DNA from 3 places in the Streptomyces sp. NPDC001549 genome. Region 2 is predicted to be linked to each of the others. Evidence: riboswitches for the same ligand, from Rfam matches in the RefSeq annotation. Region 2 holds a riboswitch; each other region holds the start of a gene.
What was found. Region 2 has a riboswitch for cobalamin ahead of ACFY04_RS10755 (ribonucleoside-diphosphate reductase subunit alpha). Riboswitches for the same ligand answer to the same signal wherever they lie in the genome.
Positions count from the first base shown of each region.

Region 1: another riboswitch for cobalamin. It lies ahead of metE (5-methyltetrahydropteroyltriglutamate--homocysteine S-methyltransferase); the one in region 2 lies ahead of ACFY04_RS10755 (ribonucleoside-diphosphate reductase subunit alpha).
Region 3: another riboswitch for cobalamin. It lies ahead of ACFY04_RS13430 (CoA-acylating methylmalonate-semialdehyde dehydrogenase); the one in region 2 lies ahead of ACFY04_RS10755 (ribonucleoside-diphosphate reductase subunit alpha).

Region 1 is NZ_JBIAVJ010000022.1:150,327-154,302, forward strand. It holds gene ACFY04_RS30755 (FAD-dependent oxidoreductase) at 1-1,384, shown strand, start outside; gene ACFY04_RS30760 (hypothetical protein) at 1,480-2,022, opposite strand; cobalamin riboswitch at 2,250-2,479, shown strand; gene metE (5-methyltetrahydropteroyltriglutamate--homocysteine S-methyltransferase) at 2,658-3,976, shown strand, end outside.
Region 2 is NZ_JBIAVJ010000005.1:140,045-144,020, reverse strand. It holds gene ACFY04_RS10755 (ribonucleoside-diphosphate reductase subunit alpha) at 1-2,180, opposite strand, end outside; cobalamin riboswitch at 2,323-2,452, opposite strand; gene ACFY04_RS10750 (GNAT family N-acetyltransferase) at 2,497-2,994, opposite strand; gene ACFY04_RS10745 (Uma2 family endonuclease) at 3,073-3,657, shown strand; gene ACFY04_RS10740 (YbdD/YjiX family protein) at 3,709-3,906, opposite strand; gene ACFY04_RS10735 (carbon starvation CstA family protein) at 3,903-3,976, opposite strand, start outside.
Region 3 is NZ_JBIAVJ010000006.1:270,051-274,026, reverse strand. It holds gene ACFY04_RS13435 (short-chain fatty acyl-CoA regulator family protein) at 225-1,640, shown strand; cobalamin riboswitch at 1,712-1,897, shown strand; gene ACFY04_RS13430 (CoA-acylating methylmalonate-semialdehyde dehydrogenase) at 2,108-3,607, shown strand; gene ACFY04_RS13425 (acyl-CoA dehydrogenase family protein) at 3,612-3,976, shown strand, end outside.

The DNA of each region.
Region 1 (3,976 bases), on a different contig from region 2:
TCTGTGCAGCCAGAACGATATCGAGCCCGTCCTGATGTCCGTGACCCCCTCACTCGGAGCCGACCTGCGGTTCTCCACCGAACTCCTCTCCTTCGACCAGGACCCGGGCGGGGTCACCGCGATCGTGAAGAACCGGGAGACCGGGGAGCACAGCACGGTGCGCGCGGACTACCTCGTCGCCGCCGACGGGCCGCGCAGCCCCGTGCGGGAGGCGCTCCGGATCGGCCAGAGCGGCTCCGGGGACCTGTTCCACAACGTGAGCATCACCTTCCGGTCCCAGATGCTGGCCCACGTGGTCGGCGACCGGCGATTCATCGTGTGCTACCTGACCAAGCCCGATGCCGACGGCGCCCTGCTGCCGGTCGACAACGGCGAGCGGTGGGTCTTCCACGCGCCCTGGCACCCGGACCGGGGCGAGACGCTGGAGGACTTCACCGACGAGCGCTGCGTGGAGCACATCCGCCGGGCCATCGGCGCTCCCGACCTGGACGTCGAGGTCACCGGGAAGGCCCCGTGGCACGCCGCCGAGCGGGTCGCCGAGCGGTACGGGGCCGGCCGGGTCTTCCTGGCCGGTGACTCCGCCCACGAGATGTCCCCCACCGGGGCGTTCGGCTCGAACACCGGCATCCAGGACGCCCACAACATCGCCTGGAAGCTCGCCGCGGTGCTGGACGGTTCGGCCGGGCCGGGGCTGCTGCAGACCTACGAGGCCGAGCGGCTGCCGGTGGCCCGGGCGACGAGCGAGCGCGCCTCGGCGCGTTCGGCGGAGCACAGCCACCCGGGGTACGAGCCCGACCCCGAGCCCGGGTCCACCTCCGGGGCCGCGCCCGCACCCGCGGCCGGGCCGGACTCCGCGCCGGACTCCGCGCCGGACTCCGCGCCGGGCGGTGGCGCCGGCGGCGGCCGGCAGGGCGGGGTGCTCTCCGTGGCCATGGGCTACCGCTACAACCGGGGCGCGGTGCTGGGAGCCGACCCGGACCGGCCCGTCGTGCCCGAACGGATGCGGCTCTGCGGCGATCCGGGCAGCCGTGCACCGCACATGTGGCTCTGCGGTCCGGGGGATCCGGAGCCGAAGTCCACCGTGGACCTCTACGAGCGTTCCTTCGTTCTGCTGTGCTCCGAGGACACGCCGTGGCGTGCCGCGGGGCGGTCCGTCGCCGAACAGCTGGGCCTGCCCCTGGACGTGTACGCGATCGGCACCGGCCCGGAGGCCGACCTGATCCCGGCGAACGGCGGCGACTGGACCGAGGTGCACGGCACGACTCCGGAAGGCGCGATCCTCGTCCGCCCGGACGGTTTCGTGGCCTGGCGCTCGCCGCAGGCGGTGGCGGATCCGGCAGCGGTCCTCCACGCGGTCCTGACCACGCTGCTGCACCGGTCCTGATCCGACCGCTCCCGTTGCCGCGGAGACCGAGGGCGCCGTCCGGCGGAGTGATCCGCGGGACGGCGCCTTTCACCTGGCGACGATGCCGGACCGGGTCATCGAGCCGTCTTCGAGCCGAGGCCCCCGGGTGTCCTCGGAACCCAGTCGGGGACCGCCGAGGCCTGCTTCGGGTCCGGCTCCCGCATGGTCACGCGCCAGCCGTCCTCTCCGGTCTTTCCGGTGAGGCGCACCACGAACGACTTGGTCTGGCCGGTGTCGTGGAAGTACACGACGACGAGCTGCCGCACCGAGCCCTCGTCGTAGAACTCTGCGGTCACCTTCCCCTTGGCCCCCTCGTGGAAGGCCCGGATCCAGTTCCGGGCGGTCCGCTCGACGTCCCCCTTCGCGTCATCGGGGTCGGCGGCGAGCGACTCCACCTCCTCGGCCTTGCCGTCGGCGAGCCGCCAGATCAGCTTCTGGGTGATCCTGAGGGACTCGGAGGTGGGGTACCCGACCACGCCCAGCGGTTCGTGGCCCGCGTAGTCGGTCGCGTACCGCAGCTCCTCCTCGCCGGCGGCACATGCGGTGAGACCGCCCCAGGCCAGCACGGACACCAGGGCGGCGCGTACGACGAGGGCAGCCCTCGGGCGGGCGCTCATCGGGGAACCCATACTTCCTCGGTCTTCCGGTGGTCATCGAGCGATCTCGATGCAGAGAGCTGCAACGTACTGCCCTGACCGGGCAGTTCGATCCGGTAAACGGACAAGAGGGACACAACTCGCGCCTCAGTGATGCAATTCACTCAATGGCTGGATTTCGACCCTCGTGGGTCTCACCCCACCATCCGGATGCCGGACAACTCCGCGCGCCGGCAGGGAACGCCGTCTACTCTGGCCGGGCAGCTGGTTCGCCCCGTCCGCCAGGCGGGATGCGTCGTAAGAGGGAACCCGGTGGGAATCCGGGACTGCCCCGCAGCGGTGAGCGGGAACGACCGCCGTCATACGCACTGGGCCCGGACGGGCCTGGGAAGCGACGGCCAGTAGGAGTCTCGTACGGCATCCGTACGACGAGACGTGCCCGCGAGTCCGAAGACCTGCCCGTTGCCCGTACGCGACCGATCGCGCACGGAAATCCCGGTGACCTCGTGGGCGGGTCGGCGACACATCAGGCGGACGACCGCGGGCGCGTGCAGCTGCACGTACCCGTACCCGGTCGGGATCCGCCCGGTTCGTCATCCCTTCGCGCCCTCGGCCCTCACCGGGTCCACAGGAGAACGCTCGCGAAGGAGAGTTCCGTGACCCGCACGACCCCCGCCGCCGCAGGACGGCCCACCGTGGCCACCGTGTACGGCTACCCCCGCCAGGGCCAGAACCGCGAACTGAAGAAGTCCGTCGAGGGCTACTGGAAGGGCCGCGTCGCCGCCGACGCCCTCCGGGAAACCGCCCGCGACCTGCGCCGGACCAACTGGCAGCAGCTGGCCGACGCAGGCATCACCGAGGTGCCGACCGGTGACTTCTCGTACTACGACCACGTGCTGGACACCAGCGTGATGGTCGGCGCCGTCCCCGAGCGGCACCGCGCCGCCGTCGCGGCCGACCCGCTCGACGGGTACTTCGCGATGGCGCGCGGCACCCAGGACGTGGCGCCGCTGGAGATGACCAAGTGGTTCGACACCAACTACCACTACCTGGTCCCGGAACTCGGCCCCGACACCGTCTTCACCGCCGACTCCACCCGGCAGGTCGCCGAGCTGGAGGAAGCGCTCGCGCTGGGCCACACCGCCCGCCCGGTCCTGGTCGGACCCGTCACCTACCTGCTGCTGGCCAAGCCCGCCCCCGGCGTCGCCGCCGGCTTCGATCCGCTGGCCCTGCTCGACCGGCTGCTGCCCGTCTACGCCCAGGTCCTGGCCGACCTGCGCGCCGCCGGAGCCGAGTGGGTGCAACTGGACGAGCCCGCCCTGGTGCAGGACCGCACCCCGGCCGAGCTGAACGCCACCGCCCGCGCGTACCGGGAGCTCGGCGGCCTGACCGACCGGCCCAAGCTGCTCGTCGCCTCCTACTTCGACCGGCTCGGCGAGGCTCTGCCCGTGCTGGCCAAGGCACCCGTCGAGGGGCTCGCCCTGGACTTCACCGAGGCCGCGGCCGCAAACCTCGACGACCTCGCCGCCGTGGGGGGCCTGCCCGGCAAGCGCCTCGTCGCCGGTGTCGTGGGCGGCCGCAACATCTGGATCAACGACTACGAGAAGTCCCTCTCCACCCTCGGCACCCTCCTGGGGCTCGCCGACCGGGTGGACGTGGCCGCCTCCTGCTCCCTGCTCCACGTGCCGCTGGACGCCGCCGCAGAACGGGACATCGACCCGCAGGTCCGGCGCTGGCTCGCCTTCGCCCGCCAGAAGACCGCGGAGGTCGCCGTCCTCGCCCGGGGCCTGGCCCGCGGCACGGACGCCATCGCCGCCGAACTCGCCGCCAACCGGGCCGACCTGGCCTCCCGCGCCGGCTCCGCCCTCACCCACGATCCGGCGGTCCGGGCCCGCACCGCCGCCGTCACCGACGCGGACGGGCGGCGCGCCCAGCCGTACGCGCAGCGGACCGCCGCCCAGCGGGCGCACCTGGG
Region 2 (3,976 bases):
TCCAGGAACAGGTTCAGCGACTGCGACTGGTCCAGGAACGGCGTACGGGCCGCCGCCATGTCGATCAGACCGCGCTGCGGGATCTCCCACGCCGTGCGGTACAGCTCGCGGACCTCGGCCGGGATCCAGCTGAAGCCCTGGACCGAGCCGGAGGCGTCGCGCAGCGCCTCGCGGGTCTGGGCGTCCCACACGCCGAGCTGCTTCAGCTCCTCCACCAGGTAGCCGTTCACCTGGAGGAACTCACCGCTGAGCGTCTCGCGCTTGAAGAGGTTGGAGACCTGCGGCTCGATGCACTCGTACACGCCGGCGATCGAGGCGATCGTGGCCGTCGGGGCGATGGCGAGGAGCAGGGAGTTGCGCATACCGGTCTCGGCGACGCGGGTGCGCAGCGCGTCCCAGCGCTCCGGCCAGTTCAGCTCGACGTCGTAGTGGTCCGGGTGCAGGACACCACGGGCGGTACGGGTCTGCTCCCAGGCCGGCAGCGGGCCGGTGCGCTCGGCGAGGTCGCAGGAGGCCTCGTACGCGGCCAGCATGATGCGCTCGGAGAGCTTGGTGGACAGGGCCTTCGCCTCGGGGGAGTCGAAGGGCAGCTTCAGCTTGAAGAAGACGTCCTGGAGGCCCATCGCGCCCAGGCCCACCGGGCGCCAGCGGGCGTTGGAGCGGCCGGCCTGCTCGGTCGGGTAGAAGTTGATGTCCACCACGCGGTCGAGGAAGGTGACGGCGGTGCGGACGGTCTCGTCGATCCGCTCCCAGTCGATCTCGCGACCGTCCGCCGTGTCGATGACGAACGCGCCCAGGTTGACCGAGCCGAGGTTGCAGACGGCCGTCTCGCCGTCGTTGGTGACCTCGATGATCTCGGTGCACAGGTTCGAGGAGTGCACGACCGTGCCCGGCTCGGCGGTCTGGTTCGCCGTGCGGTTGGAGGCGTCCTTGAAGGTCATCCAGCCCTGGCCGGTCTGCGCGAGGGTGCGCATCATCCGGCCGTACAGGTCGCGGGCGGGCATGGTCTTGCGGGCCAGGCCGTCCGCCTCGGCCTTGCGGTAGGCCGCGTCGAACTCGTCGCCCCACAGGTCGACCAGCTCGGGCACGTCGGCCGGGGAGAACAGCGACCAGTCGGCGTCGGCGTTCACGCGGCGCATGAACTCGTCCGGCACCCAGTGGGCGAGGTTCAGGTTGTGCGTACGGCGCTGGTCCTCACCGGTGTTGTCGCGGAGCTCCAGGAACTCCTCGATGTCCGCGTGCCAGGTCTCCAGGTAGACGGCGGCGGCGCCCTTGCGGCGGCCACCCTGGTTCACGGCGGCGACGGAGGCGTCGAGGGTCTTCAGGAACGGCACGATGCCGTTGGAGTGGCCGTTGGTGCCGCGGATCAGCGAACCGCGGGCGCGGATGCGGGAGTACGAGAGGCCGATGCCGCCAGCGTGCTTGGAGAGGCGGGCGACCTGGTGGTAGCGGTCGTAGATCGAGTCGAGCTCGTCCAGCGGGGAGTCCAGCAGGTAGCAGGAGGACATCTGCGGGTGCCGGGTACCGGAGTTGAAGAGCGTGGGGGAGGACGGCAGGTAGTCCAGGCGGCTCATCAGCCGGTACAGCGAGGCCACTTCCTCCACGGCCTGGACGCTGTCGTCGGCGGCCAGACCGCAGGCCACGCGCAGCATGAAGTACTGCGGGGTCTCGATGACCTGACGGGTGATCGGGTGGCGCAGCAGGTAGCGGCTGTGCAGGGTGCGAAGGCCGAAGAACCCGAAGCGGTCGTCGGCGCCCTCGGCGAGGGTCAGTTCGACGAGCGAGTCGAGCCGGTTCGCGTGGGTGCGGACGAACTCGGCCGTGCGGTCGGCGATGAGGCCCTCGCGGTGGCCGACCTCGACGGAGGCCGAGAAGGAGGTGGAGCCCTGGCTCGCGGCCTCGTCGCGCACGGCCAGCGTCAGCAGGCGGGCGGCGAGCCGGGAGTAGGCCGGGTCCTCGGAGATCAGACCGGCGGCGGCCTCCGTGGCCAGTCCGCGCAGTTCGGCGTCGTCGGCGGCGGAGCTGCGGCCGCGCAGCGCGGAGGCCGCGACCCGGCCGGGGTCGGTGTCGGGGAGGTCCGCCGTAAGTTCGGTGAGGGTACGCAGCAGCGTGGCCCCCGGGCCCTCGGTGTTGTCGCCAGAAGTGGACTCGGCGCGCGGTGCGGAAGGCGCGATGGTCACGGCGGGAGCTCTCCCTCGCTCGGCCCGGTCATCGACGGGGCGGGGCGCGAGCGGGCGCATGCGGGCGCGACGAGAACGCGTACCCCGCATGGCGTCCACCGGCCCAACCGCGAGGCCCGGACGAATCGGCACCCGGTTCGGTCGAGCCGGGCGCGCTGTCGGCAGGTCATCGGACTTGGCGTCCGGTAGCCGGACACTTCATACCGTTGCGGGACAGTTCCGGATTCGCACCGGATTCCCCTGCAGCGACAGCAGGCATGAGCATACATGTGGGGGCGGCCCTCTGCGGTAACCCCCACATGTAGTGTCGGCGTGGCTACAGCTTGAGCCGGTAAGTGAGGAGTGTCAGGCCCTCGATCGGCGCCCAGTCCCGCTCCGGAGTGCGTACGAAGCCCAGTCGCGCGTAGATCCGATGGGCGCCGGCCATGCTGCGCTGGGTGGAGAGAACCAGGCCGGTCACCCCCTCCAGAGCCCGCGCCCGCTCGACGCAGGCCCGCACCAGAGCCTCGCCGGCGCCCTGGCCGCGCGCCTCGTGAGCCACCGCGAGCATCCGGAACTCCGCCTCGTCGGGGGCCGCGATGTCGGCGAGCGGACTGCCCGGAGCGGCGAAGGTCACACCGCCCAGCACCCGTCCGTCCCGCTCGGCGACGAGCACCTCGGCCTGGGCGGCCCGGCCGGCCACGTCACGCAGCACGTTCAGGTAGTGGTCGTCCTCGTTGAAGTCCAGATGCCCGTCGGCGAGGTAGGCCTGCGCCGTGATCTCACCCAGCTCCGCGTACTCGGCGGGCCGCACCGCCCTGATCACCGTGTCCATGCGGTCGAGTGTGCAGGACGGGTGTCGGGGGGCGGCGCTATCGTCGGAGACAGCACCGTCGAGGAAGGTGAGCGAGGCATGACCGTGATGACCGACCGCCCCCACATGCTGACCGAGGAGTTCGAGACCCTCGCGCGTATAGGCGCCAGAGAGGTGGAGGGGCTGCGGTTGGAATTCATCGACGGGAAGCTGGGGGTCAAAGCGGTGCCTGATGGGGACCACGGACTGATCATCGAGTGGCTCTTGCGCATCTGCATCCAGCACCGGCCTGATCTGTTCCTCTATGGCGAGCAGGGATTGAAGGTGCAGCAGTATCGCGACGGGCGTGCCAGGCCTGATGGAGTCCTGGCGCCGAGCGGCTTCATGAAGGCGCAAGGCGAATGGGTCGCCCCGGACCCTGTCCTGATGGTCGTCGAGGTCACTTCGTACGATTCCGATACCGACCGGCGCGACCGTATCGAGAAGCCTCGGGCCTTCGCGGAGACTGGTATTCCGGTCTACCTCTTGATCGACAGAGACAGCTGTGAGGTCTCGGTCCACAGCGAGCCCGACGGGCGGCGGTATGAGACCGTCCGCACCGTCCCCTTCGGCAAGGACATCGAACTCCCCGACCCCGTCGGCATCACTCTCCAGACCGAGGCCCTCAAGGACTGGGTGCGCTGAGGAATGCCGAAGGGCCCCGCTGCCTCAGGCGGCGGGGCCCCTTCATGCGCGTCAGCAGCAGCGGAAGCCCTCGCGGGGGTCCGCCTCGCGGGCGTCCGTACGGGCGCGTTCGAAGGCGCGGCGGGTCAGGACCTCCGCGTCCGGGTCGTGGGAGCGGGCATGGGCCACGTAGCGGTCGTACGCGGCCTCCCCCGAGAACTCCCGTACGTAGAACCGGGCCCTGGCCAGCACGCTCCGTACGCTGCTCACGCCACCGGCTCCTTGACGTGTCCGCCGCCCGCGTCCGGGCCCGCCGCGGCGAGCTCCGCCCGCTCCTCGG
Region 3 (3,976 bases), on a different contig from region 2:
TTCCCGGCCACCGTGTCCGGCGGGCCGCAGCACCGACTCTGGCACTGACACCGAGTGCCATCAAGGAGGTACATCTGCCAAGCTCTGCGAATCTTCGGTGCCGGAATTGCCAAGGTTGCGAAGCCTTCCGGCTGCGAAGATCCCCGTATCCTGACGGCGCGTGTACGGCGGCGTGTACGGCGCGTGTCCGGCGTGTCCGGCCCGGAAGACGGCGAGGGAGTGCGGTGAGCAAGACGTACGCGGGAGCGCGGCTGCGGCGGCTGCGCGAGGAGCGCCGGATGACCCAGGCCGACCTGGCCCGGGTGCTCGCCATCTCCCCCAGCTACCTCAACCAGATGGAGCACGACTCCCGGCCGCTCACCGTTCCGGTCCTGCTGCGGCTCACCGAGGCCTTCGGTGTGGATCCGGGGTTCTTCTCCGAGCGCGACACCAGCCGGCTGGTCGCCGACCTGCGCGAGGCGCTCGCGAACGAGGTGGCGCAGGCCCGCGTCTCCCCCTCCGACCTGGCCGAACTGGCCACCCGTATGCCCGCGGTCGCCTCGGTGCTGCTGGACCTGGGGCGGCGCGGCCAGCTCCTGGCCGAGCGGCTCGCCGACGCCGCCGACGGCCGGGACCTGGCCGCCGACAGCCCGCGCTCGCCCCACGAGGAGATCCGCGAGTTCTTCTACCGGCGGCAGAACTACCTCCACGACACCGATCTCGCCGCCGAAGGCCTCGCCGCCGAGATCGGCATCCGCCCGGGGGACGTCATCCGCGCGCTGACCCGCCGGCTCGCCGACCGGCACGGCATCCGGACGGCCACGGACTCCGACCGGCTGCACCACTACGACCCCGCCGCCCGGGTGCTGCACCTGTCGAACCGGCTCCGCCCCGGACAGCAGGCGTTCCGGATGGCCACGCAGCTGGCGCTGATCGAGTACGGGGACGAGCTGGACCGGCTGGCCGCCGAGGACTTCCCGCCCGGCTCCCCCGTCCACGCCCTCGCGCGGATCGGCATCGCCAACCACTTCGCGGGCGCGCTCATCCTCCCGTACCGCGCCTTCCACGCAGCCGCCGAGGAGTTCCGCTACGACATCGAGCGGCTCACCGACCACTTCGGGATCGGCTACGAGACGGTCTGCCACCGGCTGAGCACCCTGCAGCGGCCCAGGCTGCGCGGGGTGCCCTTCTCCTTCGTCCGGGTGGACCGGGCCGGGAACATGTCCAAGCGGCAGTCGGCAACCGGATTCCACTTCTCCCGCGCGGGCGGCACCTGCCCGCTGTGGAACGTGTACGAGGCCTTCGCCGCGCCCGGCCGCATCCACGTCCAGGTGGCCGCCATGCCCGACGGTCAGCGGTACCTGTGGACCGCCCGGGCCGTCACCCGCCACCGCGGCGGCTGGGGCGAGCCCGGCAAGACCTTCGCGATCGGGCTCGGCTGCGAGATCCGGCACGCCTCGCGGCTCGTGTACGCCGACGGGCTCGACCTCGACAACACGGCGGCCGCCACCCCCATCGGCATGGGCTGCCGCCTCTGCGAACGCCTCGACTGCCCGCAGCGGGCCGTGCCGCCGCTCGGACGGGCGCTGGCCGTCGACGAGAACAGCAGCACCTTCATCCCGTACCCGGTGACCAGGAACCCGGTCCCGGCTCGGGACTGAGCGGGCGTCAGGCCCGGGCGGCGCGGCCGGATGGCGAAGGCGCGCGGCGGCGGCCCTGGACTTACTAGGACGTCCAACTATATGTTCGTGGCACAAGGTCCGCGGTGCAGGGAAGCCGGTGAGAAACCGGCACGGTCCCGCCACTGTGACCGGGGAGTGTGCTGCCATCCACACGCCACTGACGAGGTCTGTCGGGAAGGCGGGCGGCACGCGGGGATCCGGGAGTCAGGATACCGGCCGCGGATGTTCCGTGTTGTCCACGAGGATGGAGCAGACACGCATGGCACCGGTTTGTACCCACGACCCTGGTGATCCGGCGGAGCGCACGCACACGTTCGCGCGCTCATAGGTCGTCCCTGTCGGAGACGACCTGGTCCCACGGCCTTCCCCAGCGGCGCACCCGACCGGGTGCCGTCCGCCGGTCGGCCGTGCCATCCCCGGATCCAACCTGACGAGAGCAGGCACCCATGGTCCGTGAACTCACCCATTTCATCGGCGGCAAGCACACCACCGGATCCTCCGGTCTCTTCACCGACGTGTACGACCCCAACACCGGCACCGTCCAGGCCCGGGTCCCGCTCGCGGGGCGGGCCGACACCGAGGCCGCCCTCGCGAACGCCGAGGAGGCGCAGGCCGACTGGGGGCAGTGGAACCCGCAGCGCCGCTCGCGCGTTCTGCTGCGTTTCCTCCAGCTGGTCGAGGGCGAACGGGACTCCCTCGCCCGGCTGTTGTCCTCCGAGCACGGCAAGACCGTCGCCGACGCCCACGGGGACCTGCAACGCGGCCTGGAGGTGGTCGAGTTCGCCGCAGGTGTCCCGCACCTGCTCAAGGGCGAGTTCACCGACAACGCGGGCACCGGCATCGATGTGCATTCCCTGCGCTCACCGCTCGGCGTGGTCGCCGGGATCACCCCCTTCAACTTCCCCGCGATGATCCCCCTGTGGCAGGCCGCACCCGCCCTGGCCTGCGGTAACTCCTTCATCCTGAAGCCCTCCGAGCGCGACCCCTCCGTACCGCTGCGCCTCGCCGAGCTGTTCCTGGAGGCCGGTCTGCCGCCCGGCGTGCTCAATGTGGTCAACGGCGGCAAGGAGGCCGTCGACACCCTCCTCGAAGACCCGCGCGTGCAGGCCCTCGGCTTCGTCGGCTCCACCCCGATCGCCGCGCACATCTACGCCACCGCCGCGGCCCACGGCAAGCGCGCCCAGTGCTTCGGCGGCGCCAAGAACCACATGATCGTGATGCCCGACGCCGACCTCGACCAGGCCGTGGAGGCCCTCATCGGCGCCGGCTACGGCTCCGCGGGCGAGCGCTGCATGGCCATCGCCGTCGCCGTCCCCGTCGGCGAGGAGACCGCGAACGCCCTCGTGGCCAGGCTGACGGAGCGCATCGCCACCCTGCGCGTGGGCCGCTCGGACGACCCCGAGGCCGACTTCGGGCCGCTGGTCAGCCAGGAAGCCCTCGACCGGGTGAACCGCTACGTCGGCATCGGAGCCACCGAGGGCGCCGAACTCGTCGTGGACGGGCGCGGGTTCACCCTGCCCGGACACGAGGACGGCTTCTTCGCCGGAGCGACCCTCTTCGACCGCGTGACCCCGCAGATGCGGATCTACCGCGAGGAGATCTTCGGCCCGGTGCTCTCCGTCGTACGGGCCGCCGACTACGAGGAGGCCCTGCGCCTGCCCACCGAGCACCCGTACGGCAACGGCGTCGCGATCTTCACCCGTGACGGAGACACGGCGCGCGACTTCACCCGCCGGGTGGGCGCCGGCATGGTCGGCGTCAACGTGCCGATCCCCGTCCCCGTGGCGTACCACACCTTCGGCGGCTGGAAGCGGTCCGGCTTCGGCGACCTGAACCAGCACGGCCCCGACTCGATCCGCTTCTACACCCGTACCAAGACCGTCACCTCGCGCTGGCCCTCCGGGGCCAAGGAGAGCGCGAGCTTCACCATCCCGACGATGGGATGAGCCGGTGACCATCACCCTCAGCCCCGATCAGCTGGCCCTCGCCGAGGTCACCCTCGACTTCGCCCAGGAGCAGCTCGGCCCGTACGCCGTCACCTGGGACCAGGACAAGCACTTCCCGCTGGACGTGATCCGCAAGGCGGCGGACCTCGGGCTCGGCGGCGTCTACGTCCGCGAGGAGCACGGCGGTTCCGGCCTCAGCCGCAGCGACGGCGTCCTCGTCTTCGAGACCCTCGCCACCGGTTGCCCCTCCATCGCCGGATACCTCTCCATCCACAACATGGTCGCCTGGATGATCGACCGGTACGGGGACGCGGACCAGCGGGCCCGCTGGCTCCCCGACCTGTGCTCCGCCCGGTCGCTGGGCAGCTA